DNA from 2 places in the Halopseudomonas sp. T1L2 genome. Region 1 is predicted to be linked to the other one. Evidence: predicted binding sites of a transcription regulator. Region 1 holds the regulator's gene; the other holds the start of a gene.
The links. Region 1 encodes LexA, which represses DNA repair genes until DNA is damaged. Its sites were predicted from a motif close to CTGTNTNNNNANACAG; they were not measured.
Positions count from the first base shown of each region.

Region 1 (7,770 bases):
ATGTGTTCGTCGTCGGTGGCGTCGAGCACATGGGTCACGTTGGCATGATGCACGGTGTTGATCCGAACCCGGCACTGTCGCTGTACGCTGCCAAGGCGTCCGGCATGATGGGTCTGACTGCTGAAATGCTGGGCAAGATGCATGGCATCACCCGCGAGCAGCAGGACGCCTTCGGTGAGCGTTCTCACCGTCTGGCGCACAAGGCCACCGTCGAAGGTAACTTCAAGGATGAAATCATCCCGATGGAAGGCCATGACGAGAACGGCTTCCTGCGGGTGTTCACCGAGGACGAAACCATTCGCCCGGAAACCACCATCGAGAGCCTGGCTGCCCTGCGCCCGGCGTTCAACCCGAAAGGCGGTACCGTCACTGCGGGTACCTCCTCGCAGATCACTGACGGCGCTTCCTGCATGATCGTGATGTCTGCCGAGCGCGCCCAGGCCCTGGGTCTTGAGCCGCTGGCGGTCATTCGCTCCATGGCGGTTGCCGGTGTTGATCCGGCGATCATGGGTTATGGTCCGGTACCGTCCACCAAGAAGGCACTGCAGCGCGCCGGCCTGACCATGGATGACGTCGACTTCGTTGAACTGAACGAAGCCTTCGCTGCCCAGGCACTGCCGGTCCTGAAAGACCTGAAGCTGCTGGACAAGATGGACGAGAAAGTGAACCTGCACGGCGGTGCGATCGCCCTGGGTCACCCGTTTGGCTGCTCCGGTGCACGTATCTCCGGTACTCTGCTGAACGTCATGAAACAGAACGGCGGCACTATCGGTATCTCTACCATGTGCGTTGGTCTGGGTCAGGGTATCACCACAGTCTTCGAGCGTGTCTGAAGCCTGCAGGTGGTAGCGAAAGCCGAGGCCTTGTGCCTCGGCTTTTTTATTGATGCTGACACTGGATACAGAGGAGGGCAGTAATGCGTCCGGGACGTTATCGGCACTATAAAGGAAAGGACTATCAGGTCATCGGTCTGGCGCGGCACTCGGAGACCGAGGAGCCGCTCGTCGTGTATCGAACCCTGTACGGCGACTTCGACCTCTGGGTAAGACCGCTGGCCATGTTCAACGAAGTGGTCGAGGTTGACGGCGAGTCACATCCGCGCTTTACCTTTATCAGCGAAGACGTGTAGGCTCTGGCCCCTCCAGCCCATCCGGCAGTTTGCCGTGTGATGTGGCTGAGTCGCCAGTTTCGAGTTCAGTTCGGGTCAGGAAAAAAAGTATCCATGGGAAAAGCACTGGTCATTGTGGAGTCGCCAGCCAAGGCCAAGACAATCAACAAGTATCTCGGTAACGAGTATGTGGTGAAGTCGAGTATCGGCCATATTCGCGACCTGCCCACCAGCGGCAGTGGCAAGACCGAAAGCAAACCCAAGGGTGGGCGCAAGACCGCTGCCAGCGAGCAGGAAAAGCAGCAGAAAGCCAGGGCGCAACTGGTCAAGCGCATGGGTGTCGATCCGGAGAACGACTGGAAAGCCCACTACGAAATTCTGCCCGGCAAGGAAAAGGTCGTCGACGAGCTGCGTCGTCTGGCCAAGGACGCCGACACCGTCTATCTCGCAACGGACTTGGACCGCGAAGGGGAAGCCATCGCCTGGCACCTGCGCGAGAGCATCGGTGGCGACGATTCACGCTACAAGCGCGTGGTGTTCAACGAAATCACCAAAAAGGCTATCCAGGAGGCGTTCTCGCAGCCTGGTGAGCTGGATATGAACCGGGTCAATGCCCAGCAGGCGCGTCGTTTCCTTGATCGCGTGGTGGGTTATATGGTTTCGCCGCTGTTGTGGCAGAAGATTGCTCGCGGGCTTTCTGCTGGCCGCGTGCAGTCGGTGGCGGTCAAGCTGATCGTTGATCGTGAGCGCGAAATCCGTGCCTTTGTGCCTGAGGAGTTCTGGGAGGTGCATGCGCGCCTGAACACGCCCAAGGCAGAAAGTGTCCGCTTCGAGGTGGTCAAGCAGAACGGTGAGACCTTCCGCCCGACCAACAAGGCGCAGACCGATGCCGCGCTGGCGGTGCTTGAAAATGCGGCCTACAAGGCGGTCAAGCGTGAGGACAAGCCGACCAGCTCGCGTCCGAATGCGCCCTTTATTACCTCCACACTGCAGCAGGCTGCCAGTACGCGCCTGGGTTTCAGTGTGAAGAAAACCATGATGATGGCCCAGCGTCTCTACGAGGCGGGTTACATCACCTATATGCGTACCGACTCGACCAATCTGTCGGCGGATGCCATTGCGATGGCGCGCAGCTATATCGAAAGCAACTTTGGCGACGCCTACCTGCCGGAAAAGCCGAACCTGTACAGCAGCAAGGAAGGCGCGCAGGAAGCACACGAAGCCATCCGTCCTTCCGACGTCAAGCTCAAGCAGACCGATCTCAAGGGCATGGAGCGCGATGCTGAACGTCTGTATGAGTTGATCTGGCGTCAATTTGTGGCGTGTCAGATGACGCCGGCCAAGTACCTGTCGACCAGTATCCAGGTAGCCGCTGGCGAGTTTGAGTTGCGTGCCAAGGGCCGCATTCTCAAGTTTGACGGCTATACCCGGGTGATGCCGCAGCAGGGCAAGGGCGGCGAAGACGAGGTGTTGCCGGAGATCAAGGTTGATGATGTGCTGGCGCTGCAGGGCCTGGACCCCAAGCAGCACTTCACCAAGCCGCCGGCGCGCTACGCCGAAGCCAGCCTGGTCAAGGAGCTGGAAAAGCGCGGCATTGGCCGCCCTTCGACCTATGCGTCGATTATTTCCACGATTCAGGATCGTGGCTACGTGACCCTGAATAACCGCCGGTTCTACGCCGAGAAGATGGGCGATATCGTTACCGAGCGCCTGAACGAGAGCTTCCCGAACCTGATGGACTATGGCTTTACCGCGAAGATGGAGGAGTCACTGGATGACGTCGCTCACGGTGAAGTGCTGTGGAAGCAGGTGCTGAATAATTTCTATGCCGATTTCAGTGCCAGGTTGAGTGCCGCCTCTGCGTCTGGTGAAGATAAGGGGATGCGCGCGAATCAGCCGACGATGACCGATATCCCGTGTCAGGATTGTGGTCGACCGATGATGATTCGTACGGCCTCGACGGGTGTGTTCCTCGGCTGTTCCGGTTATGCCCTGCCACCGAAAGAGCGTTGCAAGGCGACCATTAACCTGGTGCCGGGCAATGAAGTGGCGGCAGATGACGAAGAAGGCGAGTCTCGCGTGCTGCGTGGCAAGCATCGTTGCGCTATCTGCGGCACCGCGATGGACAGTTATCTGATCGACGAGCGGCGCAAGTTGCATGTCTGTGGTAACAACCCGGATTGCTCGGGTTTCGAGATCGAGACAGGTCAGTTCAAGATCAAGGGCTATGACGGTCCAACCCTTGAGTGCGACAAGTGCGGCAGCGAAATGCAGCTCAAGACCGGCCGTTTCGGCAAGTATTTCGGCTGTACCAACAGCGAGTGCAAGAACACCCGCAAGCTGCTGCGTAACGGTGAGGCCGCGCCGCCGAAAGCGGATCCGGTGCCGATGCCGGAACTCAAGTGTGAAAAGGTTGATGATGTATACGTACTGCGCGACGGTGCTTCCGGCCTGTTCCTGGCTGCAAGCCAGTTCCCGAAAAACCGGGAAACCCGGGCGCCTCTGGTCAAGGAGCTGATTCCGCACAAGGCGGAGATCGATCCGAAATACCACTTCCTGCTGGATGCGCCGGTGGCTGATCCTGACGGCAATCCGACTGTCGTGCGCTACAGCCGCAAGACCAAGGAGCAGTACGTGCAGACCGAAGTTGAGGGTAAGCCCACAGGGTGGCGGGCTTTCCATGATGGCAAGCAGTGGTCGGTGGATGACGGCCGCAGCAAGAAGGCCAAGCGGTAAGGCAGGCAACCATGGCTAATGAAGTCTATACCCGCACCAATCAGGCGTTGTATTTTGCCCGCCGTGCGATCGAGTCCTGGCAGCAGGCAGAGCAGAGCGACGCAATCGATGCACTGACGCAGGCGCAGTATCATCGTGAGCATGCGGTTTTTCATCTCTACCGGGGCGTATTGGCGCTGATTCATGAGGTGGCAGACCGGTACCGCTGGCCGCTGGTTGATGCGCGTCAGGTCGAATCGGTGCTGGTACCCGCGGTAGTCAGTCGGTTTCCCGGTCCCGAGCTGGCGGAACTCACCGAGCTGGCTGACAGCGCTGGTACCTGGCTGGCCGGTGTCATTGCCGCCTGGCAGCGATTGCAGGCACCGCCGCAGCCGGTCGACAACTCGACCAACTCGCTGATTGCCACCAGTGCCACGCCGGTCACCGAGTGGACCAGTGTGCAAGCCGAGGAGGCTCTGCAGGAGGTTTCCCGTCGCGTACGTGCCTATCGCGACGGCATGCAGGAATGGTGAAGGCGGGATCGCGGATGCCGTGAGTACGGCGCTGTGTTACACTGCGCGCAGTTCAGACAGGAGATATCCGCAATGCCTTCACCCTTCCTTGAAATCGTCGAGCTCGCCAATGGCAAGGTTGCTCTGCGCCGTTCCGACGAAGAGGGTGAGCCGTTGGTGGTGATCGAGTTTTCCCGCGATGCGCGGGAATATCTGCAGGAAAGCTATATTGAAGTTGCCAAGGCGATGATCAGTGCCGGCATGCAGGCCGCTGGCCAGATGATGGATGAGGATGACGACGGCGACGCCATCCCTGAAAGCCGTGTCCTGCATTAATCGACACCGCGATAGTTCAAAGGCCAGCATTGAGCTGGCCTTTTTTGTATCTGTTTTCAGCCCAGATGGACGTTCAGGCTGTGGCAGCGGCCGGCCTGGGCCGCTCGTTCCAGGCGCGGGGCAATGCAGCTGTCGTGATCAAGCCAGCTGACAACGGTATGGCTGCCGCCCATCCTGAGCAGGTCGCAGCAGAGTTTGAGGCTGTCCATGCCGGCCTTGGAGCGCACGATCATGATGCGTTGAGGGTCGAGGTTGGCGCCGCGAAGCCATTGCTGGCTGAGTGCAGCGGGCGGGTCGATCAGGGTAAGCCAGCGCCGGCTGTCTTTCTGGCTCAGTTCGCGCAGCACCGGGGCCAGCCACTGCAGGCACTGGCGGGCGCTGCCTTGCAGGGTCATCTCGCTGTAACTGCCATCCTGTTCATCATCCTGCGGCAGTGCCTGTGCTGGCTGCGCAAAGGCACGGTGCTTCAGGCGTGTTGCCATCAGGGCGTTGTGAAACAGGTCGGTCTGGGTCAGGGTCTGTTGCTCGGTGCGGGCGTACTGCATGATCAGCTCCTCAGCGGCGGATAACTCCGACGCTTAAACCTTCAATGGTAAGTTCCTGTTCTGCAAGGTCGATCTCAATCGGCCTGAAGTCCGGGTTTTCTGCAATCAGCGAGACCTTGCGGCCCTGGCGCTGAAAGCGTTTTACCGTGACTTCTTCTCCTATGCGGGCCACTACGACCTGCCCGTTACGGGCTTCGCTGGTGCGGTGTACTGCCAGCAGGTCGCCGTCCATGATGCCGATGTCTTTCATGCTTTCCCCATGGACCCGCAGCAGGTAGTCGGCGCGGGGAGTGAAAAAGTCGGGGGAGATACGGCAATGGTCTTCGATATTTTCAAGCGCCAGAATCGGCGCACCGGCTGCCACTCGACCGATCACCGGAAGCTGGTCATCACTGGCTTCGCTATCCGATTCCGGCAGGCGAATACCGCGCGAGGCGCCGGGGATCATCTCGATAGCGCCCTTGCGGGCCAGGGCGCGCAGATGGTCTTCGGCTGCGTTGGGCGACTTGAAGCCCAGAGTCTTGGCAATATCGACGCGCGTCGGCGGGTAGCCGTTGCTGTCCATGTATTCCTTGATGAACGCCAGAACCTGCTGTTGTCGCGCGGTAAGTTTCTGCATGGCGGGTTGCCTGTGTTTTTATCCAGTAACTGAGATTATATACAGTTGTTTTGCTCCGGCAACCCCTAATTTTCGTGTCGCTGTTCACCGCTTTGCCAAAGGGAGGATGGGATTTACGTGGGCAGGAAGGTAGTCTGGGGTTGACACTAAAATCGTTTTAAACGTATGTTTGAAACGAATGTTTGCCTCACTTGGGGGAGCGCATGGCGCAGTCCGACACGGTCAAGCGAATACTTGACGCCGCAGAACAGCTTTTTGCCGAAAAGGGTTTCGCGGAAACCTCTCTACGCCTGATTACCAGCAAGGCAGGCGTCAATCTGGCCGCGGTCAACTACCATTTTGGCTCAAAGAAGGCATTGATTCAGGCCGTATTCGTCCGGTTCCTGGATCCCTTCGTCAGCAGCCTTGAGAAGGAACTGGATCTGCGCGAGTCGCGTGACAAGGGCGCGCCACCCAGTCTTGAGGTGCTGCTCGAAATGCTGGTTCAGCAGGCGCTGGCAGTGAAGCCGCGCAACGGCCATGACCTCTCAACCTTCATGCGGTTGCTAGGGCTCGCATTCAACCAGAGCCAGGGCCATCTGCGCAAATACCTCAGCGAGGTGTATGGCAAGGTATTTCAGCGTTATATGCAGCTTCTGGTCAGTGCTGTGCCGGGCATACCTCCGCAGGAGCTGTTCTGGCGCGTTCACTTTATGCTCGGCAGCGCGGCCTTCACCATGTCCAGCATGAAGGCGCTGCGTGCGATTGCGGAGGCGGAGCTGGGCGAGCCGCGTCCGGTCGACGATGTGTTGCGGCTGATGGTTCCGTTCCTGGCAGCCGGAATGCGCGCCGAGAGCGCGACGTTGAGCCGGCCCGAGGCGATGGCGCTGTAACCTGCATTTACCTCCGCTGCGCTGTCCGCTAAGGTGTGCGCAGCGCTGGAGGTGACATGCAGCTCGATCATATTCATATTTCCCTGAACGATCAGACCCTGGTTGGCTTCTGCGCTGGCGAGGTTGTCTGTCGTTATGCCGTATCCACAGCGCTTAATGGCCCTGGCGAGCAGGAAGGGTCTGGCTGCACGCCGCGCGGCGCCCATCGGGTGCGCGCTCGAATCGGCGATGGTCAGCCGCTGGGTGCCGTGTTCATCGGCCGGCGTCCCACCGGGGAGGTATGGACCCGGGCGCTGGCGGAGCAATTTCCCGAGCGTGACTGGATTTTGACCCGAATTCTCTGGCTCTGCGGTGAGCAGGTCGGATTCAACCGCGGTGGCCGGGTTGATTCCCAGCGCCGCTATATCTATCTGCATGGTACCGGCGACGATCAGCCGATGGGTGCGCCGCTGTCCCATGGCTGCATTCGTCTGCGTAATGCCGACATGCTGGAACTGTTCGAGCGCACGCCGGTCGGTTGTAGCGTTCAGATTGACGCGCAGTGATGATGCGCTGTCGTTTTCAGGAGAAGCAATATTGAAACAGGGTGCCTTGATGCTGGATCTGCCTGGCCTTTGGCTGGAAGCAGAGGACAGGCAGATGTTGCGTCAGCCGGAAGTCGCCGGCTTGATCTTGTTTGCGCGCAATACAGAATCGCCGCGCCAGGTCGCCGAGCTGGTAAGGGCCATCCGCAAGGAGCGCCCGGACATGCTGATAGCGATAGACCAGGAAGGCGGGCGCGTTCAGCGCCTGCGCCGTGACGTACTCAGGCTGCCCGCGCTGGCTGACGTCGCTGCGGTGGATGACGCGCAGGCTGACGCGGTGGCCCGGGCTGCTGCCTGGGTAATGGCGACCGAGATGCTGGCCTGTGGTATCGATATCAGCTTTGCGCCGGTTCTTGATCTTGATTACGGTCGCAGTCAGGTGATCGGTAATCGCTCGCTTGGCGGCGATCCTGATCGCGTGGCACGTCTCGCCAGTGCCTATATTGATGGTCTGCACGCGGCGGGTATGGCGGCCACCG
Region 1 is NZ_AP040865.1:435,150-442,919, forward strand. Features, by position in the region: gene fadA (acetyl-CoA C-acyltransferase FadA) at 1-833, shown strand, start outside; gene ACZ5WQ_RS02020 (DUF1653 domain-containing protein) at 917-1,129, shown strand; gene topA (type I DNA topoisomerase) at 1,223-3,844, shown strand; gene ACZ5WQ_RS02030 (DUF6586 family protein) at 3,856-4,356, shown strand; gene ACZ5WQ_RS02035 (hypothetical protein) at 4,429-4,671, shown strand; gene sulA (SOS-induced cell division inhibitor SulA) at 4,728-5,216, opposite strand; gene lexA (transcriptional repressor LexA) at 5,227-5,835, opposite strand; gene ACZ5WQ_RS02050 (TetR/AcrR family transcriptional regulator) at 6,039-6,707, shown strand; gene ACZ5WQ_RS02055 (L,D-transpeptidase) at 6,764-7,252, shown strand; gene nagZ (beta-N-acetylhexosaminidase) at 7,302-7,770, shown strand, end outside.

Region 2 (7,770 bases), 1.9 Mb from region 1:
TAAATGCCGGGGACCACGCCGCAGCCACCCAGAAGGCCGATAGAGACACTGCATAACAGCATGAAAAGGATTCGATTAAAGCTTTTTCGCGTCACGTGCTAACATCCGCTATCTTTGGAATGGCTGTATTGCCCTGATCATACCCGACTCATCCCGCCCTGCGAAGCGCTGAACGAGAATAGTGACATGGTTGAAAATCAAGAACTCCGCAAAGCTGGCCTGAAGGTCACGTTACCTCGGGTTAAGATCCTGCAAATGCTCGACGGTTCGAACGAGCGTCACATGAGTGCCGAGGACGTCTACAAGGCTTTGATGGAGGCGGGCGAGGACGTTGGCCTGGCCACCGTCTATCGCGTGTTGACGCAATTTGAAGCGGCCGGACTGGTCGTGCGCCACAACTTCGACGGCGGACACGCCGTGTTTGAGCTGGCCGACGGCGAGCACCACGACCACATGGTCTGTGTTGACTCTGGTGAAGTGGTCGAGTTCTTCGATCCTGAAATCGAGCGCCGTCAGCGCGAAATCGTCAAGGAGCACGGCTTCGAGTTGGTTGACCACAATCTGGTGCTGTATGTGCGCAAGGCTGGCGGCAAGTAACGTCAGATTGGACAAGTGCTGATTTTTTGGTGCAAAAAAACCGGGCCAGGCCCGGTTTTTTTATATCTGCTCAGTGTGCAACGCTGAGCAGCTTGCGGGCGTGGGCCAGTGATTCGTCGGTCAAGTCGACGCCGCCAAGCATGCGGGCGACTTCCTGTACGCGGGCGTTATCGTCCAGCTGGTCAATGCAGGTGCGTGTGCTGTTGCGGGTTTGCTGTTTGCGTACAAACAGGTGCTGATGCCCCTGAGCGGCGACCTGCGGCAGGTGGGTGACTGTCAGTACCTGGCCGCGCGCGCCAAGTTGGCGAAGCAGCTGGCCAACGATCTCGGCGGTCGGGCCGCCGATACCCACATCGACTTCGTCAAACACCAGTGTGGGAACGCGTGACGTCTGTGCGGTGATGACCTGAATGCCGAGGCTGATGCGTGACAGTTCGCCGCCAGATGCTACCTTGGCCAGCGGTTTGGCGGGCTGGCCGGGGTTGGCACTGACCAGGAACTCGACGGTTTCCAGCCCGGTTACCGGGTAGCTGTCAGCGTCCAGCGGTGTCAGCTGCAGCTCGATTCGGCCACCGGGCATGCCCAGGCGCTGAATTTCCTGAGTTACTGCCTTGGCGAGTTTGGCTGCTCCCTTGCTGCGCTGTGCTGACAGTTTCTCGCTCAGTTGGCGATAGTGGGCCTGGTAGGCAACCAGTTCTTCCTGCAGGCGCTCTGCGTCGGCAGCTTGTTGCTGCTGGCCTTCCAGTTCGTCGATCAGCTGCTGCTGCAGTGCGGGCAGCTCCTGCGGCTGAATACGGTGCTTGCGTGCCAGGTCATAAATGGCGCTGAGGCGTTCTTCCACGTACTGCTGGCGTTCAGGGTCGGCCTCGAAGTGGTCGAGGTAACGGGTCAGTTCGCCGACTGCTTCCTCGATCTGAATCTGTGCGCTGGCGAGCATGTCGCTGGCTTCACCCAGTTGCGGGCTGTGGCTTTTAAAGGCGTCCAGCCGACTCAGGCTGGCGGTCAGGGCTTCCAGCACGCTGCCTGCGTCATTTTCGCTGCAGATGTTGATGACTTGCTGGCAGGAATGCAGGATCTGGTCTGCGCTGGCAAGCTGACGCTGCTCGTTCTCCAGTTCGTCCAGTTCGCCGTCCTGCAGGCTCAGATTGTCCAGTTCGTCCAGTTGGTAGGTCAGCAGCTGCTGGCGAGCGGCCTGTTCTTCGCTTTGCTGGCTGGCCTGGCGTAGCGCCTTCTCGGTCTGGCGGCAGCGCTGGGCAGCCAGTTGAACCTGTCTCGCGAGTTCGCCGGCGCCGGCGTACTCGTCCAGCAGGCGTCGATGGGTATCGGTTTTCAGCAGCGACTGGTGCTCATGCTGGCTGTGAATGTCGATCAGCATTTCGCCGAGGGCACGCAGGTCCTGCTGGGGGCAGGGTGCGCCATTGATGTAGCCTCGTGAGCGGCCTTCGGCGGTGATCACGCGCCGGAGGATAACCTGGTCGTCGTCCTGCGTCAGGTCACGCTCATCGAGCCACTGGCGGGCTTCGGGAATGTCGCGAATGTCGAAGGTGGCGAGGATGTCGGCCTTGTCGGCGCCGGGGCGCACCGCGCCGCTGTCGGCGCGATCGCCAAGGGTGAGGGCCAGTGCATCGAGCATGATGGATTTGCCTGCACCGGTTTCGCCGGTAATCACGCTCATGCCGCCGCCCAGCTCGAGTTCCAGGGTGTCGACGATGGCGTAGTTGTTGACCGCGAGGTGGATCAGCATGGCGCGCTCCCGAGAAAATTGTTCTGGTTGTTTATACAGTAGTTTGCTTTGTGGCGACAAGTCCCCGCAATAGCATGAGCACACTGATTGATATTGACCCTTGAAGCTGTGTGGACTGTCCCCATATAGGTTGCCAGACGCGATCGGCGAGGCTGGTCGTTCATCATTGACTGCGTGTGCGGCGATTGCGCGCAAAGACACGCCCACCCTATGACAGGAGAAAGACATGGCAGAGGAACAGAGACCGGATCTGCAGGATCAGGACGACGTGGTCGATCAGACCGTTGCGACGCCCGAAGGCGATCTTGCCGCGCGCGTAGCGAGTCTGGAAGAACAGCTGGCTACCGCTCAGGATCAGGCTCTGCGGGCGGCGGCTGATGTGCAGAATGCGCGTCGCCGTGCCGAGCAGGATGTCGAGAAGGCGCACAAGTTCGCGCTGGAGCGTTTTGCCAATGATCTGCTGCCGATCATCGATAGTCTTGAGCGCGGCCTGGAGTTGTCCAATGCTGATGATCCGGCGATCAAGCCGATGCGCGAGGGTATTGAGCTGACCCTGAAGATGTTTGCCGACACCCTGGCGCGGTTCCAGGTAGTCCCGGTTCAGCCTGAGGGCGAGCCCTTCAATCCTGAACTGCATCAGGCCATGGCGATGGAAGAAAGTACCGCGGTTGAGCCGAACACCGTGCTCAAGGTGTTCCAGAAGGGTTACACCCTCAGCGGTCGCCTGTTGCGCCCGGCCATGGTTGTCGTCAGCAAGGCCCCGGCGGCGGGTGCCGCGCCCTCGATTGACGAGCAGGCTTGAAATTGATTTGGCAGCCCCCATCAAGGGCTCAAGCATAGTTGAACAGCGCCGCAGACCAAGACGCGGCAGTCAGATTCGGAGAGAAACTTATGGGCAAGATTATCGGTATCGACCTGGGGACCACCAACTCCTGTGTCTCTATTCTGGAAAACGGTTCCGCCAAGGTGATCGAGAACGCTGAGGGTGGTCGTACCACGCCGTCCATCGTCGCCTACACCAACGACGGTGAAACCCTGGTTGGCCAGTCGGCCAAGCGTCAGGCGGTTACCAACCCGCAGAACACCCTGTACGCGGTCAAGCGTCTGATCGGCCGCCGTTTTGAAGAAGACGTCGTACAGAAAGACATCAAGCTGGTGCCGTACAAGATCGTCAAGGCCGACAACGGTGACGCCTGGGTTCAGGTAAATGACGAGAAAATGGCTCCGCCGCAGGTGTCTGCTGAAGTACTGAAGAAAATGAAGAAGACCGCCGAGGATTACCTTGGTGAACCGGTTACCGAAGCGGTTATCACCGTGCCGGCCTACTTTAACGACAGCCAGCGTCAGGCCACCAAAGACGCCGGCCGCATCGCCGGTCTGGAAGTCAAGCGCATCATCAACGAGCCGACCGCAGCTGCTCTGGCCTACGGTATGGACAAGGCGCGTGGCGACTCCACCGTTGTCGTATACGACCTGGGTGGCGGTACCTTTGACGTGTCCGTAATCGAAATTGCCGAAGTTGACGGCGAGCACCAGTTTGAAGTGCTGGCCACCAATGGTGACACCTTCCTGGGTGGTGAAGATTTCGACATGCGTCTGATCGACTACCTGGCAGACGAGTTCAAGAAAGAGAACGGCGTTGACCTGCACAACGATCCGCTGGCGCTGCAGCGTCTGAAAGAAGCGGCTGAAAAGGCCAAGATCGAGCTGTCTTCCAGCCAGCAGACCGACGTCAACCTGCCGTACATCACTGCAGATGCGTCCGGTCCGAAGCACCTGAACGTCAAGGTGACGCGTGCCAAGCTGGAGTCGCTGGTTGAAGACCTGATCAAGCGCAGCATCGAGCCCTGCCGCATCGCGATGCAGGATGCCGGCCTGGATGTGTCTGACATCAACGACGTTATACTGGTTGGTGGTCAGACTCGCATGCCGCTGGTGCAGAAGACCGTTGCCGAGTTCTTCAATAAGGAGCCGCGCAAGGACGTTAACCCGGACGAAGCGGTCGCTATCGGTGCCTCCATTCAGGGTGCGGTGCTGGCCGGTGACGTGAAGGACGTGCTGCTGCTGGACGTTACTCCGCTGTCGCTGGGTATCGAAACCATGGGTGGCGTGATGACTACGCTGATCGAGAAGAACACCACCATCCCGACCAAAAAGTCGCAGGTGTTCTCGACTGCAGACGACAACCAGACGGCGGTGACCATTCACGTGCTGCAGGGTGAGCGCAAGCAGGCGAGCCAGAACAAGTCGCTGGGCCGTTTCGATCTGGCCGACATTCCGCCGGCGCAGCGTGGCGTGCCGCAGATTGAGGTCAGCTTCGACATCGATGCCAACGGTATCCTCAACGTGTCTGCCAAAGACAAGGCAACCGGCAAAGAGCAGTCCATCGTGATCAAGGCGTCCTCTGGTCTGTCGGATGACGAAATCGAGAAGATGGTGCGTGATGCCGAGGCCAACGCTGAGGAAGACCGCAAGTTCGAAGAACTGGTAACCGTGCGCAACCAGGCCGATCAGCTGGTTCACGCGACTCGCAAGACCCTGACCGAGGCGGGCGACAAGGCGACTGATGAAGAGAAGGCCGCCATCGAAACGGCGCTGAGCGATCTGGAAGCTGCGATCAAGACCGGCGACAAGGAAGAGATCGAGGCCAAGATCAACGCGTTGTCCGAGACATCTGGCCCGCTGGTCCAGAAGATGTATGCCGAACAGGCTCAGGCTGGCAAGGGTGAAGACCCGGCAGCAGGCGCGGAGTCCGGTAACGATGCGGACGACGTGGTCGACGCCGAGTTCGAAGAGGTCAAGGACAACAAGTAAGTCCTTGATGAACCGGGTAGGGTGGTGCACCGACGGCATGTCCGGTGTGTTGCCCTCCAACTCTGCCTGGCAACGCGGGAGCTTCTCCCGCGTTGCCGTTTGTGCCGGGTGTCTCTGTAAGGGAAGTCGAACACATGTCCAAGCGTGATTATTACGAAGTGCTGGGGGTCGAAAAGGGCGCCAGCGAGGCCGAGCTGAAAAAGGCCTATCGCCGTCTGGCGATGAAATATCATCCGGACCGTAACCCGGATGACGAGAATGCCGAAGAGAGGTTCAAGGAAGCGACCGAAGCCTACGAAGTGCTGACCGACGCCAACAAGCGCGCCGCCTACGATCAGTATGGTCACGCCGGCGTGGATCCGAACATGGGTGGCGGTGCCGGTGGTTTTGGTGGCGGCGGCGCCAACTTCTCCGATATCTTCGGCGATGTATTTGGTGACATTTTCGGTGGCGGCGGCGGTCGTGGCCGTTCCAGCGTGCAGCGCGGCAGTGACCTGCGTTACACCCTGGAGCTGGATCTGGAAGAGGCGGTGCGCGGTACCACGGTCACCATTCGTGTGCCGACTCTGGTTGCCTGCGAAACCTGTGATGGTAGCGGTGCGAAGAAGGGCACCACGCCGACAACCTGTACCACCTGCGGTGGTCATGGTCAGGTACGCATGCAGCAGGGCTTCTTCTCGGTGCAGCAGACCTGCCCGCGCTGTCATGGTACCGGCAAGATGATTACCGATCCGTGCAAGGACTGCCACGGCAATGGTCGTGTAGAGAAGCAGAAGAACTTGTCGGTCAAGGTTCCGGCCGGTGTGGATACCGGTGACCGTATCCGCCTGGCAGGTGAAGGTGAGGCCGGTGTTAATGGCGGCCCTGCCGGTGATCTGTATGTGGTTGTTTCGGTGCGCGAGCACAAGATCTTCCAGCGTGACGGCAAGAATCTGTACTGTGAGGTGCCGATCAGCTTCGTCGATGCGGCACTGGGCGGAGAGCTTGAGGTGCCGACCCTGGACGGTCGGGTCAAGCTGAAGATTCCCGAGGGCGCGCAAACCGGTAAGCTGTTCCGCCTGCGCGGCAAGGGTGTGACGCCAGTGCGTGGTGGTTCGGCCGGTGATCTGCTCTGCCGGGTGGTTGTCGAAACGCCGGTCAACCTGACCAAGCGTCAGCGCGAATTGCTCGAAGAGCTGCGTCAAACACTTGAGGCCGAAGGCTCGAGTCAGTCGCCTCGTGCCAAGAGCTGGTTTGATGGTGTGAAGAACTTCTTCGAAGACATGAAATTCTGAGGCAGGTGCGCAAGATGAGACGGATTGCGGTAATTGGCGCTGCCGGGCGCATGGGGAAGACGCTGATCGAGGCAATCGGTCAGACGGAAGGTGCTGCGCTGACGGCGGCGATTGAGCGCCCTGACAGTTCGCTGGTGGGCGCTGATGCGGGTGAGTTGGCCGGTTTCGGTCGCTTGGGCGTTGCGATCAGTGGTGACCTCAAGCAAGTGGTCGACGACTTTGACGTGCTGATCGACTTCACTCATCCGACCACGACGCTGGTGAATCTGCAGATTTGCCGTGATGCAGGCAAGGCGATGGTGATCGGTACTACGGGTTTCTCCGAGGCTGAAAAGGCGTTGCTCGCCGAGGCCGGCAAGCAGATCCCTATCGTCTTTGCGCCCAACTTCAGTGTTGGCGTGAACCTCTGTCTCAAGCTGCTGGACATGGCTGCGCGGGTCATGGGGGATGAGGCTGATGTCGAGGTTATCGAGGCGCACCACCGTCACAAGGTCGACGCTCCATCTGGAACGGCCCTGCGCATGGGGGAGGTTGTTGCCGATGCGCTCGGTCGCAATCTGGCTGACGTGGCTGTTTATGGGCGTGAAGGGCAGACCGGGGCGCGTGACCCCAAGACCATTGGTTTTGCGACGGTTCGCGCCGGTGACGTGGTCGGAGATCACACCGTGCTGTTTGCGACCGAGGGTGAGCGGGTAGAAATTACCCACAAGGCCTCCAGTCGGATGACCTTTGCCAAGGGTGCGGTACGTTCGGCGATGTGGCTTGAGGGCCGTGGCGCGGGCCTGTTTGATATGCAGGACGTGCTCGGCTTCAAGGGCTAGACGGCGGAATGATGCACAAAAAAGGGTGGCCATGATGGCCACCCTTTTTTGTTCCTGCCGCCTTAGTTGGTGCTCACGCTGGCCTCGGCCAGGTTGGCCTGTTCACGAGCCAGTTCATCGAGTGTCTGGGTGTTCTTGGTCAGGTAGAACGCGGCGATGGTGGGTACCCAGTCGGCGTGATGGTTGATCAGGCGCGGCTGGATGAAGCTGTACTGCTTATCCAGGCGGTCAAAGGTGTCCTTGTGTTCAGGCATCAGTTGCTTGAGCTGATTTGAGCCCTCGTTGATGCGGTTGTCCAGCTCGACAAACAGGCCCTCGCGGCTGGGCAGGAAGTACACGCCAACCGAACTGAACATGTTGTTTTCATACAGCAGCAGAATGCGGCTGGTCTCGATGCTCTGGCGTTGCAGGGCAACCAGATTATCCGGACTGCCTGCGACTTCCGCTTCATAAAGCTCTGCGGCGGCATTTTCGAGGTTGCCGTGTGCCATCATGATGCGATTGACGGTGGCCAGGCTGT
Region 2 is NZ_AP040865.1:2,429,421-2,437,190, reverse strand. Features, by position in the region: partial or broken gene ACZ5WQ_RS11480 (outer membrane protein assembly factor BamE) at 1-62, opposite strand, end outside; gene fur (ferric iron uptake transcriptional regulator) at 187-597, shown strand; gene recN (DNA repair protein RecN) at 668-2,341, opposite strand; gene grpE (nucleotide exchange factor GrpE) at 2,568-3,143, shown strand; gene dnaK (molecular chaperone DnaK) at 3,233-5,155, shown strand; gene dnaJ (molecular chaperone DnaJ) at 5,290-6,429, shown strand; gene dapB (4-hydroxy-tetrahydrodipicolinate reductase) at 6,444-7,250, shown strand; gene ACZ5WQ_RS11445 (hypothetical protein) at 7,313-7,770, opposite strand, start outside.
Region 2: the regulator LexA is predicted to act here: its motif matches at 2,365-2,380, upstream of recN (DNA repair protein RecN).